Regions from separate parts of the Bradyrhizobium sp. SZCCHNRI3043 genome, predicted to be linked through region 2. Evidence: predicted binding sites of a transcription regulator. Region 2 holds the regulator's gene; each other region holds the start of a gene.
What was found. The regulator PhoB, encoded in region 2, activates phosphate uptake and scavenging genes when phosphate is short. The targets are predictions, from matches to a motif close to TGTCATNNANCTGTCAT.
Positions count from the first base shown of each region.

Region 1 (6,507 bases), on a different contig from region 2:
GCGCGCCAGACCTGTTATGGGCTGGAACGATGCACGAAACGGCCGTACTGTGCGGCCATTCATTTTGTGACTTGGTCAAGGTGAGATGATGATGCGCAATGCGTTTCCCCGATTTCGGCTGGCGCCTGGTGTGACGAAGCTCGCGATCGGCGCGCTCGTCGTTGCCGGTGCTCTGCTGACGCGGCCTGCGCTCGCGGCTGAGCCGACCGCGGCCGGTCTGTGGCAGAAGGTCGAGGATGGCAGGCCCGTCGGCTGGTTCCTCTTCATCGACCACGACGGCGTGTTCGAGGGCGTGATCGCCAAGACGTTTCCGCGCCCCGGCGACAATCCGAACGAGGTCTGTTCGAAGTGCAGCGATGACCGCAAGAATGCGCCGGTGCTCGGCATCTCCTTCGTGCGCGACATGAAGCGCGAGGGCCTGAAATACGAAGGCGGCAACGTGCTCAATCCTCGCGACGGCAACATCTGGAAGGCCAATATGCGGGTCAGTCCGGACGGGCAGACGCTGATCCTGCACGGCTATCTCGGCATCTCGCTGTTTGGCAAGGACGAGACCTGGACCCGTCTTCCAGATACCAACATGGCCCAGATCGACCCCGCGATCCTCGCCAAATATCTGCCGGCCCAGGCGACCACGGCAACCGGCCCCGCGACCAAGCAGGCGCCGCCGCCGATGATGAAGAAGCCGGCGCCGACTAAGTAGTTCGCCGCCGAACTGCAGCTTGGTGGTCGTTGTTAAGCGACACACCATCGTGATCTCGCGGCGCATGGCGTCCGAGTTTTCAAGCTGAACGCGACCCTCTCGAGCGAGAGGGCGCAGGGAATGCCGGGTGAGGGCCTCACCCATGGCCCGCCTGCTAAAAAAATGCAGGCGGCAGGAACCACAGGTAAAGCCGATCAACCGGCATTCCCTGCGCGATGTTTGACGGCTTATACGTCCTCTCCCCGGGGACCGGCTGTCTTGCCCCCGTCACGAGCGGATCATCACCAACGCTCGCTTGGCATCAGCATCGGGATGCCAGGACCCTACGACTTCACCGTGCGCCGCCGCTCGTTCGTCGGCATGATCGGATCACGCTGCGACCGGTGGCGCCCACCGCGTCCCGCACTCCACGTTCGTGACGACCGCGAACCGCCCCTCTCATGAGCACGGGATGCGCTCATCAGAGCATGATTTCTGGAAAAAAGAAACAGGAAATTTTGTCACGAGGCGGCCGGACGCAGTCATCGACCTGGAATGGCGGGCGAATTTCGTCCTTTTGCGGCAGGCCGTTTCGGCGCAATCGACGGACTCCGCTCGCGACCGGGACGCAACGTCGGGCCGACGGGCGACTCGGTGCATCGGCGGTGAGCCGATTGTTGGCCGCGCGCTACTGCCGCACGACTCCCGCTGGCGGCAGCGGCTGGCTCGTGACGTTGGGCTCGGCCGCATCGAGGTTGAGCACCTCTGCTGCGGCCGGAAACGCGGCATCGGCCATGGCGGCGTGGCCCTCGGCGGTCGGATGCACGGCGCCGCCATAGACGGCCGAGAGCACGCCCCAGCTCGCATCGTGGATGTCGGAAGGCTGCATCGCCGCGGGCAGCCCTTGCGGATAGGTCATCGCCGAGAAGTAGCTGTCATTGGCGTCGCGGATCCAGCGCGCGCGCGGCAAATAGGGGCGATATTCGCTGGCGCCGCGGCCGCACAGCAGCGGCTCGTTGGCGGCGCTGACGATGTTCGGATCGAAGCTGGCGCCGTCGGCCGAAAAGCATTCGCGGTCGAACGGCGGATCCTGCGTCGAGCGGGCGCAGAAGCCGTGATCGGCAAACGCGGCCTGATGAGCATCGACGAAGGTCATGCGGTCGGCCTGCGGATCGCGGCACAGAACTCCCGCGGTGCATTGCGCCAGCCCGCGCAGCGACGGCAGGAACTCGTTCTCGACGAAGCCCGCGACCTTGGCGAGCCGCTGCGGATTGGCATTGAACGACGGATGGACCTCGAAGCCGGCCGGGCCGCCCGGGCAGGGCGTGCCGGCACGGCTCAGCGCCGGATTGCCGTAGGAGGTGTAGATGACGTGCGAGAGGTCGCCGACCAGCGGCTTCAGCGCCTCGCGCAGCTTGGCAAAGCCCTGCGGCAGGTCGCTCGCCAGCTCGCTGCGCGATTCATCCACCGAGCCGATCACGCCGGAGCGCTTGAACAGGGTGCGCTCGGTCGGCGTGTCGACGATGACGTCGGCGACGAGGCCGGAGAAGTTGATGTCGTTGGCGCCGATCGACAGCAGAATCAGGTCGAGCTTGCGGTCCGGCTGGCGGCGCTTGGCCGCGGTCAGCGCCTCGCGCAGCTCGCCGAGCTGGCCGTTGACGCCGCCGGCGCAGGTCGCGACCGAGCGGCCGGGCGTGCATTCGCGCGCGCGCTGGCTGCCAAACAGGCCGTCGGCGATGGTGGCGCCGGTGCAGGCGAGCGGCAGGTAGGTGACCGCGACGTGCGGATAGCGCACCGCGAGCGCCAGCGCCGTGCGGGTCTGGTAGCTGTAGAGCGAGCGGTGGCAGGCAGCGTTGAGCCAGACCGCGCTGTATTTCTGCCAGTTCTGCAGCGTGTCCGGCGCCTCGCAGGCGCGGCCGCCTTTGAAGCCGGCGCGGCTCGGCCGATAATATTGCGCGGTCGGGCCGCCGAGATAGGAGCGGAAGCAGAAGCCGTCGTCGGCGAGCGCGATCGGGCGGTCCGGATTGCCCTCGCCGGAGGCGATGCTGTCGCCGAGGCCGGCGATCAGGACGTCACGGACCTGGATTCCGGTCGAGACCTGCCGCGTGCCTTCGGGACTGGCGACATCGACGGATGCCACGGTCTGGCGGCCGTAGCGGACGCGCAAATTGACCGGCTCGGCGCAGTCGAAGGTCGAGGTTTGCGGCCCGTCGCCGTCGTCGAACGACCAGGCGCAGGTGGCGCCGACCGGCACCGGGCCGGTCAGGCGCACGGTGACCGGATGGTCGATGGGTGTGAGATAGCTTTCCTTGACGTTGTCGCGCGTGCACGGCTCGTTGACGCGGCCGGCGAGGTCGATGCAGAGCCGGTTGACGACGTTGCGCGCCCAGCCGCGGCCGTCGCTCTGCACTCCCAGCGCCTGCTCGGCGGCGAGGATGGAGCGGTCGCGCGTGCTCTCGGTATGCAGCAGGAAGTCGCGCTCCTCGCGGAAGAGACGGAAGCGGTTGCGCACCTCCCAGCTGATCTGCAGCGGCGCTGCGCCGAACTGCGCGGCCGCCTCGGTGGCGGCGAGAGGGGCGAGCAGGCTGGCCAGGACGCAGGCGGCGAGCAGCGGACGAGGGGGCATTCGGGTCATGCGCAAAGATTCACGTCAGCGATGGGGCGGAAATAAGAGGACCGCACGCGAGTTCAACCGGTCGAGGATCGAACCGTCGCATCGTCCGCGAGAGAATTGCTGCTCAGCGCTGGGAGTGGCGCTTGATGCGCTGGGGAACCGCGGCAGGGGCCGTGGCGGCGGCGCGCTTGGCCGCGACCTCGTCCTCGCAGGCGGCGTTCAGCCGGCGCCGCTCCTGCCACGGCTTGACGACGTTCATCCAGAGCTCCCTGATGCCCATGATCGAGATCGCGATGGCGAAGGGGATCACGAAATAGAGCACGCGGAAGACGAGCAGGGTGGCCAAGAGCTGCTCGCGGCCGAACTGCGGCAGCGCCACCAGCATCGCGGCATCGAACACGCCGATGCTGCCAGGCGCATGGCTGGCAAAGCCGAGCAGGGTGGCGAGGATGAACACCACCGACAGCGACAGGAAGTCGATCGGAGGATCGGCGGGGACGAGCAGGTACATCGCCAGCGCGCAGAAGCCGAGGTCGACGACGCCGATCAGGATCTGCACCAGCGTGAGCTGCGCGGAAGGCAGCACCACCTTCCAGCCGTTCTGGCCGAGCTGCCGGCGGTTCTTGCCGGCGGTCAGCCAGCCGAGATAGGCGAAGATCGCCCCGAGGATGCCGATCGCGATCAGCTGGTTCATCGCCGGGGGCAACTGGTCCATCGCGGTGGCGGCGGCCGGATGCAGGGTCATGCCGATGCCGAGCACGAACAGGTTGCCGAGCCAGAAGGTCAGGCCCGACAGGAAGCAGATCTTGGCGACGTCGATCGCGGACAGGCCGTAGTCCGAATAGATCCGGAACCGGATCGCGCCCCCGGTGAAGACGGTGGCGCCGATGTTGTGGCCGATCGAATAGCTGGTGAAGGCGCTCATCGCTGCGATGCGATAGGGGACGTGTTTCTTGCCAATCGTTCGCAGTGCAAAATAGTCATAGAAGGTCAGCGTGCAGAACGCGCCGATCACACACAAGGCCGCGAGCGCGATGTGACCGAGCGGGATTTCGGTGAGCGCCGTCAGGATGACGCCGGCATCGACGCCCTTGAGCGTGCGCACGAGCGTCGTGATCGCGAAGGCGATGATCGCAAGGCTCGCTGCAATCCCCAGCCGCTTCCAGCCGATCCATTTCTTGAAGCCACGCGAGAGCGTGGTCAGCAGGCGCTGCATTCATCCTCCCGGCGGGGCGGTACTAGTTCTTGGAAAAGAGGCGAAACCATTGGTCGATGGAGGCGGGCAATTCGTGACAGCCTGTTCCTTATGCTAAAATGCGCGCCTTGTGCAGTCCTTGACACAGCTCAGCTCCGACCCATGCGGCGCGGGTCTGTCACACTTCAGTCACATGGCTGGCGGCCGCCTCAGTTCGGTCCAATTGGTCACGCGCGCGGTTCACCAGCAAACTTGGCCCTCTGCGACCGGTTCCGGCCGGCAGGGCCGGTTGCGCCGGAACAACCGCGGTGGCCGCCGGTTAGCGCCCCGAGGGCACAGCGAACATGGCGACGATCGGTCGGGGAGGGACCTGCCATGTTCCCGAACCAAGAGGACATGAGGCAAATGGGACTGTTCACCAAGGACATCAAGACGATGAACGATCTGTTCGTTCATCAGCTGCAGGACATCTATTACGCCGAGAACCAGCTCGTCAAAGCGCTGCCAAAGATGGCGGACAAGGCGACGGATCGGAAGCTCAAGCAGGGTTTTCTGACCCATCTCGATGAGACGAAGACGCATGTGACGCGTCTCGAGCAGGTGTTCAAGATGCACGGCATCGCGGCCAAGGCGGTCGACTGTCCGGCGATCGACGGCATCATCGAGGAGGCCGAGGAGGTCGCGGGCGAGGTCACCGACAAGGCCGTGCTGGACGCAGCGCTGATCAACGCCGCCCAGGCGGCCGAGCACTACGAGATCACGCGCTACGGCAGCCTGATCGCCTGGGCCAAGCAGCTTGGCCGCAGCGACTGCGCCGCCGTGCTGCAGAAGACGCTCGACGAGGAGAAGGCGACCGACATGAAGCTGACCAAGCTCGCCGAGAGCGGCGTCAACCTGCGCGCCGCAAGCTGATCGCGTCATCAGTCGATGAGACAAAACGCCGCGCGGACATCCCGCGCGGCGTCGTCGCATCCGGATGCCGCGCGTCAGCTCTTACGCAACGCGAAATTGGCGCCGCAGAACGCCATCAGGGCACCGAGGCAGAGCGCGGCGAGGCCGGCCAGCACACCTGAGGCCGACGGCACCGGGCTCGGGCCGGAGATCGCCTGGCCGATGCCGGCCAGCATCAGTACGCCGACTACGACCAGGAAGTTGCGCATCCGCTGCGGGATCTCGCCCGACACCGCGCTGTGCATGATGTTGGCGATGAAATAGCCCGAGGAGAAGCCGACCGTGGCGATCAGCCACCAGGCGATCGCCGATCCCGCCGGCATGAAGGCGCCGCTCTCGGTCTGCCACAGGCCGCCGAGATCGAGCCCGTAGCGGGCGCCGAGCATGTGCACGGCCAGCGCCAGCAGCACGCCGGCGGCCATCGCTCCGGCCAGGATCAGGTGGCGCGGAAAATAGATCGTTTCGCTCATGCTCCGTTTGTAGGATAAGGCGCGCGCCACACGCAACAGGACCGATCCATTTCCCAGGACATCACCACAGAAGGCCATGACGCGATCCGCTACGCCTACAAGGCGTCGTTGATCGGCGCCGCGCAGCAGTTCGAGCTCACGGGGCAGGGCCTGTCGTGGCGGTTCGCCGGCCGCACCGGCCTGTGGCCGTACGCCGACATCGCCGCGATCCGGCTGTCCTACCGGCCGGTGTCGATGCAGGCGAAGCGTTTTCGTGCCGACATCACCCATCGCGATGGCCGCAGGCTGAGCATCATCTCGACTTCCTGGCAGACGGCGGCGCTGATGGCGCCGCAGAGCGAGGCCTATCGTGCTTTCATCCTCGGCCTGCATGCGCGGCTCGCCTCCAGCGGCAGCAACGCGCGGCTCACGGCCGGCCTCGGCCGCTTCACCTACGGCGCGGCGCTCGCCGCGATCGCGCTGTTCGCGGTGGCGATGACCGGGCTTCTGGTGCGTGCGCTCGTCATCGCCGAATGGTCGGGAGCGTTGTTCCTGATCGGCTTCGCCGCGCTGTTCGCCTGGTATGTCGGCGGCTTCATCACCCGCAACAGGCCGC
Region 1 covers NZ_JAUHID010000021.1:77,256-83,762, forward strand. Annotated here, with positions in the region: gene QX124_RS28090 (DUF2147 domain-containing protein) at 92-703, shown strand; gene QX124_RS28095 (hypothetical protein) at 1,371-3,317, opposite strand; gene QX124_RS28100 (YbhN family protein) at 3,421-4,512, opposite strand; gene QX124_RS28105 (ferritin-like domain-containing protein) at 4,897-5,403, shown strand; gene QX124_RS28110 (hypothetical protein) at 5,478-5,912, opposite strand; gene QX124_RS28115 (hypothetical protein) at 6,021-6,507, shown strand, end outside.
Region 1: a site for PhoB is predicted at 4,668-4,684, ahead of QX124_RS28100 (YbhN family protein). Genes of this name have one in related genera too.

Region 2 (6,507 bases):
TCGCGCCACCGAGCCTTCGAGCACCAGCAGATCGAGCCGCTCGCGGCCGTCGCGGATCGCCTCTAACAGCTCCACGACCTCGTCCCCTGTCTGCTCGCTGACGGAGGGATGCCACACCAGATCGATGCCGGATTGGCGCAATTCGTCGAACCAGCCGGACGCGCCGCTTTCCAGGATCGACATGGTGCAGCCGCCGCAGCTCGCGCCCTGCAGCCACAGCATCCTGATCGTTCCCTCCGAGCCGACCATCATGAGGCCCCGCTCCTAGCCCGTCTTATGCGTTCCGCTTCGTATCGCCGGCGGGTTTAGCGCCCCCGCACGAACGCTGGCAAGCGCTTCGCCGGGCGTCGCCTCGGAACCGCGCTGACTGCGACCGAGCAGCATGGCGACCGCCCAGACCAGTCCGAACAGGCCGATCGCGACGATTCCGAGATTGGCGACATCGTCGCCCAGCGCGGTGGCGACGTCAGCCCATCCCCCCGTCAGGCCAAGCCGCGGCGCCAACAGCGTGAACGCCTCGAAGCTGCCGATCACCAGCGCGATCGCAACGGATGCGCCGGTGATCACGAGGTTATAGCGCAGCTTGCGTGCGGGATCGGTCAGCGCCCAGCGATAGGCGCCGACCATCAGCATGCTGTCGGCGGTGTCGACAGTGGCCATCGCAGCCGCGAACAGCGCCGGGAATACCAGCACATGGGCGAGGCTCGCGCCGCGCGCAGCCTCGGTCGCCGACAGGCTGAGAAGCCCGATCTCGCTCGCAGTGTCGAAGCCGAGACCGAACAGGAAGCCGAGCGGATACATGTGCCAGGCGCGTCCCACCAGGCGGAGCACGGGGCGCAGCAGGCGGATGAGGATGCCCCGTCCGCTGTTTCCGGCGGTTTCCATCTCGGACTGCGGCTGTGCGGCGCGGCGCCAGAGGTTCACGAACAGAATGAGGTTCGCCAACGCGATAAGCAGCAGGAAGCCGGACGATACCGACGTGCCGATGACGCCGCCGATCGCCCTGATCGCACTCTCTTCATCCAGGAGGTCGGCGCCGGCGATGAGGCTCACGACGATGGTGGCGATAACGACGACGCTGGAATGGCCGAGCGCAAAATAGAGGCCGGCGGCGCGCGGGGCGCTACCGTCCTGCACCAGCTTCCGCACGACGTTGTCGATGGCCGCGATGTGATCCGCATCGATCGCATGGCGCAGTCCGAGCAGCCAAGCCAGCATCGCGGTGCCGACGATGGCGGGCCGGTCGGCGTAGAGCGCGAACGCCCAGGCCCAGGCGAGCGCGTTGGCGGCGACCAGTCCGGCGACCAGCGCAACGGTCCGGCCGGGCTGCGACCGCCACCACAGCAGCCGCGCGGCCCGAGGATGATCAATTTGAACAATCGTCATACTCGGACTATAGCAAGAGCCAGGCCAGTTCGGTAAGGCCCCGCTGCAGGCGAAAGCTGCAGGAAAACCTGGGTGGCGCTTCCCGGACCGCCCTCTCGCTTGGCAACCCGCTATCCAGTCACGCACAGATCATGACCAGCGGCGGGACCTCGTCTCTCTCGCTCCTTCCCTCACCGCGCCGAGGCACTCTGCGCCGCGATCTCGCGGCGCACGACCGCCTCGAACTGGCTCGCGGGGGCGGCGAACATCAGCCGGGTCTCCTCGTGGAACGCCGAGAAGATGCCGACCACGGCAGGCTGCCCACCGACCTCGGCGAGGATCGGCGAGCCCGAATAGCCGAAATTGGCCAGACAATGCACCGTCAGCAGCATCCCGTCCTTGGTCATGCCGGCGCTGCAATTGCGCTGGCCGGTCGGCGAATAGCGCCGCTCCTGGCCATAGCCGATCTCGGAGATGGTGCCGGCCGTCGTCGCAGCCGCGAGCTCCTCGCGGGTCAGCGCCTTGACCGCCACCGGCTTCGACGGCAGCGCATCCTTCAGCACGATCAGCGCCCAATCGGCGGGCGAGCGGTCGAGCGACCATCTGTCGTGCCGGGTCGGGACGAAATCGGGCGCCACGATCAGCTTGTCGGCGACCGACGATGCCGCCGGCGTGCCACGGTTCATGCCGGCCAGGAAGCGGACATTGCCGGGGCTGACCTGCGCCACGCCGTTGAAGACGCAATGCGCGGCGGTGAGCACGACGCGCGGCGCCACCAGGGTGCCGGTGCACCAGCCGCCGCTCGAGTATTGCGCGACGGTGACGACGCCGATCGACGACGCCGGCCAGGAGGTGGGATCGACGACCTCGCCGATGTGGCGATCGAGCCCGAGCAGTTGCTCCGGACGCGGAGTGGCAATGCCCGCATCCGCCGATTCCGGTTTCGGCTGCCAGGACGCAATGGCGCTCTGGGCCTGGACGCGCTGCGGCTCGGTCAACCTGACCCGCTGCACGTCGCGGCCGGCCGATCGCACGCCACTACGGCCCGCCATCACCAGCCAGGCATAGCCCTGCACGACGTCCTGTTTCACACCGCGGCCGTCGAGCAGCATCAGGCCGAGCATGTATTGCGACTGGGCGAAGCCCTGCGCCGCCGCGCGGCTGAACCAGCGACTGGCTTCGCCGTAGTTCGAGGCAACACCCTCGCCATTGACGTAGGCGATGCCGAGATAATGTTGCGCGACGGCTAGCCCCTGATCGGCGGCCTTGCGGTACCAGGCCAGCGCCTCGCTCGGATTACGCGGCACGCCCCAGCCGAACGCCTGCATGAAGCCGACGTCGAACTGCGCCCGCGCATCGCCCTTGGCGGCCAGCGGCAGCAGCCGTCGCATCGCCGCCGCATGCTGCCCGTTGCCTGCCGCCGCGACCGCGTCTTCGAGCTCGGCGGCCGGGGCGCCCGCCGCGCCGCCGAGCAGCACGGCAAGAGATATGATGATGGTCTTGATCAAGGGCGTCCGCTGGGACCGAAACATCGTGACGGGCCACGAAGCAGACACGATCAAGACGGCGGCGGCGTGGCGGAAAGCGGACCGCGATCTCCTCAATCGGGCCCGCTCGCGCCTCACACCTGCTTCGTCCTCACGTCCGATCGCCCCTTACACCTGCTCGCTCTTGGCGAAGCGATCATCGAGCGCATAACCGGCGCCGCGCACGGTGCGGATCGGGTCCTGCTCGCGGCCGGGATTGAGCAGCTTGCGCAGGCGGCCGATATGGACGTCGACGGTGCGCTCGTCGATGTAGATGTCGCGGCCCCAGACGCTGTCGAGCAGCTGTTCGCGGCTGAACACGCGGCCGGGGTGCTCGAGGAAGAATTCGAGCAGGCGGTATTCGGTCGGGCCGAGATCGATCGGCCGCCCCGAGCGCGCCACGCGGCGTTTCTCGCGGTCGAGCTCGATGTCGCCATAGGACAGCACGGTCGCCAGCCGCTCCGGGCTCGCCCGCCGCAGCAGGCCTTTCACGCGCGCCAGGAGCTCCGGCACCGAGAACGGCTTGACGATGTAGTCGTCGGCGCCGGTGGCGAGTCCGCGCACGCGCTCGCTCTCCTCGCCGCGCGCCGTCAGCATGATGATCGGCAGTTGCCGGGTCTCGGAGCGCGCGCGCAGGCGGCGGCACAACTCGATGCCGGAGAGGCCCGGCAGCATCCAGTCGAGCACGACGAGATCCGGAACGCGCTCCTTCAGCCGCGTGTCGGCCTCGTCGCCGCGCGCCACGGTCTCGACCTCGTAGCCTTCGGCCTCGAGGTTGTAGCGCAGCAGCGTCGTCAGCGCCTCCTCGTCCTCCACCACCAGAATTCGGGCGCCCATGTCTGAACCGTCTCTCTTAGTTACCGGGAATCGTCGTCGCGAAGCTCGTCATGTCGCCCTTCGGGCGCTTGTCCATGATCTGCTGGCCTTCGATCATATAGAATACAGTCTCGGCGATGTTGGTCGCGTGATCGCCGATGCGCTCGATGTTCTTGGCGCAGAACATCAGGTGGATGCAGAACGAGATGTTGCGCGGATCCTCCATCATGTAGGTCAGGAGCTCGCGGAACAGCGAGGTGCAGATGGCGTCGACTTCCTCGTCGCCCTTCCACACCGTCATCGCCGCCGGCAGGTCATGCGCGGCATAGGCGTCCAGCACCGTCTTGACCTGCGACTGCACCAGATCGGTCATGTGCTCGAGGCCGCGGATCAGCTTCAGCGGATGGAAGTCGCTCTCCAGCGCCGCGACGCGCTTGCCGATGTTCTTGGCGAGGTCGCCGATGCGCTCCAGATCGGTCGCCACGCGCATCGCGCCGACGATCTCGCGCAGGTCGACCGCCATCGGCTGGCGACGGGCGATCGTGAGCACGGCGCGCTCCTCGATGATGCGCTGCAGCTTGTCGACCTCGGCGTCGGTGGCGACCACCTTCTGGCCGAGCGCGATGTCGCGCCGCACCAGCGCATCGACGGAATCGACGATCAGCCGCTCTGCGAGGCCGCCCATCTCCGATACCAGACGGGTGAGGTCCTGCAGATCGCTGTCGAACGCCTTGGCGGTATGTTCACTGGCCATGATGATCTCCTGAAGACAATGTCGTCGGCGTCAGCCGAACCGGCCGGTGATGTAATCCTGGGTCCGCCGATCACTCGGCGAGGTGAAGATCTTGCTGGTGTCGTCGAACTCGATCAGCTCGCCGAGATACATGAAGGCGGTCTTGTCGGAGACGCGCGCCGCCTGCTGCATGTTATGCGTCACGATGGCGATCGTATAGTTTTCGGCGAGCTCCTGGATCAGCTCCTCGACCTTGGCGGTCGAGATCGGATCGAGCGCCGAGCACGGCTCGTCGAACAAGATCACCTCCGGCCGGACCGCCACGGTGCGCGCGATGCACAGTCGCTGCTGCTGGCCGCCGGACAGCGACAGGCCCGAGGCGTTGAGCTTGTCCTTGACCTCGTTCCACAACGCGCCGCCGCGCAGCGCCTTCTCGACCCGGTCGTCCATCTCCGACTTCGATATCTTCTCATAGAGGCGGATGCCAAAGGCGATGTTCTCGTAGATCGTCATCGGGAACGGCGTCGGCTTCTGGAACACCATGCCGACCCGGGCGCGCAGCAGATTCAGATCGAGCTTGGGATCGAGGATGTTGGTGTTGTCGAGCATCAGCTGCCCGGTCGCGCGCTGGCCCGGATAGAGATCGTACATCCGGTTGAAGATGCGCAGCAGCGTGGACTTGCCGCAGCCGGACGGGCCGATGAACGCGGTGACGCGGTTGGTGCCCAGCGACAGGTTGATGTTCTTCAGCGCGTGATGGTCGCCGTAGTAGAAGTTGAGGTTGCGCGCAGTCACCTTGGCCGGCGCATCCGGAAGCGCCTTGCCGTGAAGAGCGTGATTGGGCTGACTGACGGAGACGGACAGTTCGGTCATTTGGTGTTCCTCTCGGCGCCGAGAATGCGTGCACCGATGTTCAGGGCGAGCACGGCCAGAGTGATGAGAAGGGCTCCGCTCCAGGCCAGTTGCTTCCAGTAGGCATAAGGGCTCTGGACGAAATTGTTGATGGTGACGGGCAGGTTCGCCATCGTCCTGGAAAGGTTGAGGCTCCAGAACTGGTTCGACAGCGCGGTGAACAGCAGAGGCGCGGTCTCGCCGGCGACGCGGGCGGTGGCAAGCAGCACGCCGGTGATGAGGCCCGAGCGCGCCGCCCGATAGGCGATGCGGCGGATCACCAGCGAGCGCGGCAGGCCGAGCGCAGACGCCGCCTCGCGCAGCGGGTTGGGCACGAGCAGCAGCATGTCCTCGGTGGTGCGCAGCACCACCGGGATCACGATGACCGCCAATGCAAGGGAACCCGCGAGTGCCGAGAAGCCGCCCATCGGCACCACGACCGCACCATAGATGAACAGGCCGATGATGATCGAGGGCGCCGACAGCAGGATGTCGTTGATGAAGCGGATCACCGAGGTCAGGCGGTCGTTGCGGCCGTATTCGGCGAGATAGGTGCCGGCGAACAGGCCGAGCGGCGCGCCGATGCCGACGCCGATGATCGTCATGATCAAGGAGCCGACGATGGCGTTGCGCAGGCCGCCTTCGCTGGAGCCGGGTGGCGGCGTGTCGGCGGCAAAAACCTGCAGGCTGAGGCCGGCGAGTCCGTTATAGAACAGCGTGAACAGGATCAGCGCCAGCCAGGTGACGCCGAACATCGCGGCGGCGACGCAGAGGCCGCGGATCACGATGTCCCTGCGGCGCCGGCGCGCATAGATCGGATTGACCGGCGCATCGAGTGTAAGCGTATCAGCGCTGGACATGGCTTATCTTCCCGCCTTGGCTTCGAGCCGCATGAGCATCAGCCGCGCGCTCGCCAGCACGAAGAAGGTGAGCACGAACAGCAGCAGACCGAGCAGGATCAGGCTCGACTGGTGCAGCCCGTCGCTCTCCTGGAATTCGGAGGCGATGGCGGCCGAGATCGTGGTGCCCGGCGCGAAGATCGAGGATGAGATCCGGAACGAGTTGCCGATGATGAAGGTCACCGCCATCGTTTCGCCGAGCGCACGGCCCAGCGCCAGCATGACGCCGCCGATGACGCCGACGCGGGTGTAGGGAATGACGACGCTGCGCACGACC
Region 2 covers NZ_JAUHID010000001.1:653,146-659,652, reverse strand. Annotated here, with positions in the region: gene QX124_RS03095 (HupU protein) at 1-249, opposite strand, end outside; gene QX124_RS03090 (HoxN/HupN/NixA family nickel/cobalt transporter) at 265-1,386, opposite strand; gene QX124_RS03085 (trypsin-like serine protease) at 1,557-2,873, opposite strand; gene phoB (phosphate regulon transcriptional regulator PhoB) at 3,021-3,728, opposite strand; gene phoU (phosphate signaling complex protein PhoU) at 3,745-4,461, opposite strand; gene pstB (phosphate ABC transporter ATP-binding protein PstB) at 4,492-5,313, opposite strand; gene pstA (phosphate ABC transporter permease PstA) at 5,310-6,191, opposite strand; gene pstC (phosphate ABC transporter permease subunit PstC) at 6,195-6,507, opposite strand, start outside.

Region 3 (6,507 bases), on a different contig from region 2:
GTTGCGATCGTCGCGAACGTAAGTCCACACACAGCCAACAGTGCCATCATCTGTCGCCGCACAAGACGGCCAATCGATCCCGCCGGCATGTCCATCTCCCTCGCCTGTTGATGAGAGGAAGACTAGCGCGCCGATCACCCGACGCAAAGTACGCGGCGCCACGGATATCATCCCACAGCGGGAGCGAGGCTCACGATGAGGCAGAGCATGTCTTTCCGCTCGTCATTCCGGGGCGCCCGCAGGGCAAGCCCGGAAGCCATCGGGCTTTAGAACGAGAGGGAAAATGGATTTCTGGGCTCATCGCTGCGCGATGGCCCGGAATGACGAGAGAGTGCCGGGCGGCTACGCCTTCTTCTTCACGTCCTTGACGTTGGAGAACACGATGCCTTCGGCGCGCTCCTTGGTGTAGCCGAGATAGAACTCGTTCTTGGCCAGGAACACCGGATCGCCATCGACGTCGTCGGCGACGCCGGAATTGTTGGACGCGATGAACGCCTCCAGCTTCTTCTTGTCGTCGCAGGAGATCCAGCGTGCCAGCGAGAACTCGGAGATCTCGAACTCCACCGGCAGCGAGTATTCGGCATCGAGCCGCGCCTTGAGCACGTCGAGCTGCAGCGGGCCGACGACGCCGACCAGCGCCGGGGCGCCATCGCGCGGCCGGAACACCTGCACGACGCCCTCCTCCGACATCTGCTGCAAGGCTTCCTTCAGCTTCTTGGCCTTCATCGCATCCGTCAGCCGGACGCGGCGGACGATTTCCGGCGCGAAGCTCGGCACGCCGACGAAGGTGAGGTCCTCGCCCTCGGTCAGCGTGTCGCCGATGCGAAGCGAGCCGTGGTTGGGAATGCCGACGACGTCGCCCGCAAAGGCCTCGTCCGCGACCGAGCGGTCCTGGGCGAAGAAGAATTGCGGGCTCGACAGCGGCATGGTCTTGCCGGTGCGCACCAGCTTCGCCTTCATGCCGCGGTTGAGCTTGCCCGAGCACAGCCGCGCAAACGCGATGCGGTCGCGGTGGTTGGGGTCCATGTTCGCCTGGATCTTGAACACGAAGGCGCTCATGCGCGGCTCGGCGGCGTCGACCTTGCGCAGGTTCGACTCCTGCGCGCGCGGCGACGGCGCGTAGCGGCCAAGGCCTTCGAGCAGATCGCCGACGCCGAAATTGCGCAGCGCGCTGCCGAAATAGACCGGCGTCAGGTGGCCCTCGCGAAATGCCTCGAGGTCGAACGGCTTGCAGGCTTCCTTGACCAGCTCCAGCTCGTCGGTGATCTGACTCATGTCGAGATTGGCGTTGATCTTGCCGAGCTCGGCGATGTCGATCTGCTGCGCCGCGCCGGTCTTGGCACCGCCGCCTTCGAGCAGGCGCACGCCGCCGTCGCGGATGTCATAGGTGCCGATGAAGTCGCGGCCGCGGCCCACGGGCCAGGTCATCGGCGTGGTGTCGAGCGCCAGCGTCTTCTCGATCTCGTCCAGCAGATCGAAGGTGTCGCGGCTCTCGCGGTCCATCTTGTTGATGAAGGTGATGATCGGGATGTCGCGCAGGCGGCAGACCTCGAACAGTTTTCGCGTGCGCGCCTCGATGCCCTTGGCGGCGTCGATCACCATGACGGCCGAGTCGACCGCGGTCAGCGTGCGATAGGTGTCTTCGGAAAAGTCCTCGTGGCCCGGCGTGTCCAGCAGGTTGAAGACGAGCCCTTCGAACTCGAAGGTCATCACCGAGGTGACGACGGAGATGCCGCGCTCGCGCTCGATCTTCATCCAGTCCGAGCGGGTGTTGCGGCGCTCGCCCTTGGCCTTGACTTGGCCGGCGAGATTGATGGCGCCACCGAACAGCAGCAACTTTTCCGTCAGCGTCGTCTTGCCGGCGTCCGGATGCGAGATGATGGCAAAGGTGCGCCGGCGCGCCACCTCGTCGGACAAGGCGGTGCGGGCGGGCTGTTCGGTCGTGACGGCAGTATCGGACATGAGGCGGCAGGCGTCGTTTCAGGCCAGAGAGCGGGCGATTTACGGGAAAGGCGCGGGATCTCGGCCGCCGCGCGCCCTCCATATAGGCGTTTTGCACCGCAACTCCAACCGGCGAGTTGAGCCCGGCCGGGCCGATCCGGATCAGTGCCGGAGCACCGACACCAGCCAGAACGTCAGCGCCGCGACGATCGCCGAGGCCGGAATCGTGAAGACCCAGGCATAGACGATCGATCCGGCCACGTTCCAGCGCACCGCGGAGGCACGGCGGGCGGCGCCGACGCCGACGATGGCCCCGGTGATGGTGTGGGTGGTCGAGACGGGCACGCCGAGGAAGGTCGCCAGGAACAGCGTGATCGCGCCGCCGGTCTCGGCGCAGAAACCCTGCATCGGGTTCAGCTTGGTGATGCGCAGGCCCATGGTGCGGACGATGCGCCAGCCGCCCATCAGGGTGCCCAGCGCCATCGCCGCCTGGCACGACAGCACGACCCAGAACGGCACCGTGAACTCGTTGCCGAGATGGCCCTGCGAATACAGCAGCACGGCGATGATGCCCATCGTCTTCTGCGCGTCGTTGCCGCCATGGCCGAGCGAATACAGCGAGGCCGAGGCGAATTGCAGGATGCGGAAGGCGCGGTCGACCGCGAACGGCGTCGAGCGCACCGAGGCCCAGGACACGATCGCGACCAGGACCATCGCCAGCACCAGCCCGACCAGCGGCGACAGCACGATCGCGAGCACGGTCTTCGACAGGCCGCTCCAGACGGCGGCCGAGATGCCGGCCTTGGCGACCCCTGCCCCGACCAGGCCGCCGATCAGCGCGTGTGAGCTCGACGAGGGAATGCCGGCCGCCCAGGTGACGAGGTTCCAGACGATGGCGCCGACCAGGGCCGCGAAGATCACCTGGGCGTCGACGATGGCGGGATCGATGATCCCTGTACCGATGGTCTGCGCGACGTGGAGGCCGAACACCGCGAACGCGACGAAATTAAAGAATGCGGCCCAGAACACCGCATATTGCGGCCGGAGCACGCGGGTCGAAACGATGGTCGCGATCGAGTTGGCGGCGTCGTGCAGGCCGTTCAGGAAATCGAAGGCGAGCGCAACGGCGATGAGGCCGACCAGGATCGGAAGGCCGAGTTGAGCGTCCACGGCGCGGCCCTACCCTAGACCTGTTCGATCATGATCGAATTGATCTCGTTGGCGACGTCGTCGAAGCGGTCGGCGACCTTCTCCAGATGGTCGTAGATCTCGGCGCCGACGATGAAGTCCATGGTATTGGCCTTGCGGTGCTTGAGGAACAGCTCCTTCAGCCCGATGTCGTGGAGGTCGTCGACCCGGCCCTCGAGCTTGGTCATCTCCTCGGTGATCGCGGTGATCATCGGCACGTTCTGGCCGATCGCCTGCAGCAACGGCAGCGCGCGGCCGATCAGATTGGCGCAATCGACCAGCAAGGTGCCCATCTCGCGCATGGTCGGCTCGAACTCTTTGACCTCGAACAGCACCACGGCCTTGGCGGTCTGCTGCATCTGGTCGATGGCATCGTCCATCGAGGTGATCAGGTTCTTGATGTCGCCGCGGTCGAACGGGGTGATGAAGGTGCGGCGGACCGCGGTCAGCACTTCGCGGGTGATGTTGTCGGCCTCGTTCTCGAACTGGCTGACGCGCTGGCAGTGGGCGAGGATGTCGTCACCGCCCTGCAGCATGTCCTGCAGCGCATGGGCGCCCTGAATCACCACCTTGTTGTGGCGGGCGAACAAATCGAAAAACCGCTCCTCCCGCGGGAGGACGGCGCGAAACCAGTGCAGCATGGGACGAGATCCATCCATTCCGAAACAGGCCAGGGCCGGCCCGTCACAGAACTGTCATACTCCGGATCGCGCACCAGCAGAAGCGGTGGCCGGTTCATCCACCGCTTTCTGCCCTTTCGACGATCTCTTTTCAGATCAACGGCTTAAAGGGATCGTTTGAACAGATGGGCGATTTCGCCGACCACGCCGCGGCGGAAGGTGAGCACGCAGGCGACGAAGATCACGCCCTGGATCACCGTCACCCACTGGCCGAAGCCGGACAGATATTGCTGCATGCCGACGATCACGAACGCGCCGACCACGGGGCCGAACACGGTGCCGAGCCCTCCGACCAGGGTCATGAGCACGATCTGCCCGGACATCGCCACCTCGACGTCGGTCAGCGAGGCGTTCTGGGCCACGAACACCTTCAACGCGCCAGCCAAGCCGGCCAGCGTCCCGGACAGAATGAAGGCGAGCAGCTTGTAATGGTCGGTCTTGTAACCCAGCGAGATCGCCCGCTGCTCGTTCTCACGGATCGATTTCAGCACTTCGCCGAACGGCGAGTTGATGGTGCGGAAGATCAGCAGGAAACCGGCGAGGAAGCCGACCAGCACGACGTAATAGAGCACCGTCGGCCTGGACAGGTCGAGGATGCCGAACATCCGCCCCTGGGGAATGCCCTGGATGCCGTCCTCGCCATGGGTGAACGGCGCCTGCAGATAGATGAAATACAGCAGCTGCGACAGCGCCAGCGTGATCATCGCGAAATAGATGCCCTGGCGGCGGATCGAGATGTAGCCGGTGATCACCGACAGGACGAACGATCCGGCGACGCCTGTGAAGATGCCGAGCTCGGGCGGCAGCCCCCACACCTTCAGCGCGTGGGCACTGCAGTAGCCGGCCGTTCCCAGGAACATCGCGTGGCCGAACGACAGCAGGCCGCCATAGCCGATCAGGAGGTTGAAGGCGCAGGCGAGCAGCGCGAAGCACAGCGCCTGCATGACGAAGAACGGGTACAGCCCGGTCCACGGTACGATCGCCAGCAGCGCCGCCATGATGACGAACACGATCATCTCGTCGCGCATCGCGCGCGGGGTGATCGGCAGGGTCGTGTCGGTGATGGATGTCATGTCAGGCCGCCCGTCCGGTCAGACCCGTCGGCTTCACCAGCAGCACCAGGACCATCAGAACGAAGACCACGGTGTTGGAAGCCTCGGGATAGAAATATTTGGTCAGTCCCTCGATCACGCCGAGCAGGAAGCCGGTGATGATCGAGCCCATGATCGAGCCCATGCCGCCGATCACGACCACCGCGAACACCACGATGATGATGTGCTCGCCCATCAGGGGCCGCACCTGGTTGATCGGCGCCGACAGCACGCCGGCGAGGGCCGCGAGCCCGACGCCGAGGCCGTAGGTCAGCGTGATCATGCGCGGCACGTTGATGCCGAACGCCCGCACCAATGTCGGATTCTCGGTGGCGGCGCGCAGGTAGGCGCCGAGCCGGGTCCGCTCGATCAGGAACCAGGTCGCCAGACAGACGACCAGGGAGAAGATGACGACCCAGCCGCGATAGACGGGCAGATACATGAAGCCGAGATTCATGCCGCCACGGAGCTGATCCGGGATCGCATAAGGCAGGCCGGACGAGCCGAAGAAGTTCTGGAACACGCCCTGGATGATCAGCGCCAGTCCGAACGTCAGAAGCAGTCCGTAGAGATGGTCGAGCCCGGCGATCCATTGCAGCATGGTGCGCTCGAGGATCATGCCGAAGACGCCGACGATGATCGGCGCCAGCAGCAGCGCCCACCAGTAATTGATGCCGCCGAGGTTGAGCAGGAAATAGGCGCAGAACGCGCCCATCATGTAGAGCGCGCCATGGGCGAAATTGATGATGTTGAGCATGCCGAAGATGACGGCAAGCCCGAGACTGAGCAGCGCGTAGAACGAGCCGTTGATCAGTCCGACCAGGAGCTGTGCGTAGAGGGCCTGCATCGTCTTGTTCTGTTTTCTCTCGGCGTTTCCCAGAAGATGGCGGCCCCGGCGACGTCAGCCGCCGGAGCCACAGCGGTTCATTTCTTCAACAAGGCGCACGCGCTCTTGTCGAGCGGCGTGAAGGCCTGGTCGCCCGGCACCGAGCCGACCAGCTTGTAGAGATCCCACGGGCCCTTGGACTCCGAGGGCTTCTTGACCTCGAACAGATAGGCGGTGTGGATGGTGCGGCCGTTGGGCTGGATCTCGCCCTTGCCGAACAGCGTATCCTCGGTCGGGATCGACTTCATCTTGTCGACGATCTTGGTGCCGTCGTGCGGGTTCTCGCCCAGCGCGTCCAGCGCCTTGAAGTAATGCGCGAGACCGGCATAGACGCCGGCCTGGACCATGGTCGGCGGCGCACCGTTCTTCATCCGCTTGGCGAACCGCTCGGAGAAGGCGCGGGTCTGGTCGTTCATGTCCCAGTAGAAAGTCTCGGTGAAGTTGAGGCCCTGCGCGATGTCGAGCCCGATCGACTTGACGTCGGTCAGGAACAGCAACAGCGCGGCAAGCTTCTGGCCGCCCTTATTGATGCCGAACTCGGCCGCCTGCTTGATCGTATTGGTGGTATCGCCGCCGGCATTGGCGAGGCCGATGACCTTGGCGTTCGACGACTGGGCCTGCAGCAGGAAGGACGAGAAGTCGGAGGTGTTGAGCGGATGCTTGACGCCGCCGATCACCTTGCCGCCATTGGCGGTGACGACCGCCGTGGTATCGCGCTCCA
Region 3 covers NZ_JAUHID010000027.1:39,719-46,225, reverse strand. Annotated here, with positions in the region: gene QX124_RS30105 (GDSL-type esterase/lipase family protein) at 1-47, opposite strand, end outside; gene QX124_RS30100 (peptide chain release factor 3) at 343-1,962, opposite strand; gene QX124_RS30095 (anion permease) at 2,104-3,111, opposite strand; gene QX124_RS30090 (DUF47 domain-containing protein) at 3,126-3,770, opposite strand; gene QX124_RS30085 (branched-chain amino acid ABC transporter permease) at 3,914-4,882, opposite strand; gene QX124_RS30080 (branched-chain amino acid ABC transporter permease) at 4,884-5,747, opposite strand; gene QX124_RS30075 (ABC transporter substrate-binding protein) at 5,825-6,507, opposite strand, start outside.
Region 3: a site for PhoB is predicted at 3,812-3,828, ahead of QX124_RS30090 (DUF47 domain-containing protein). Genes of this name have one in related genera too.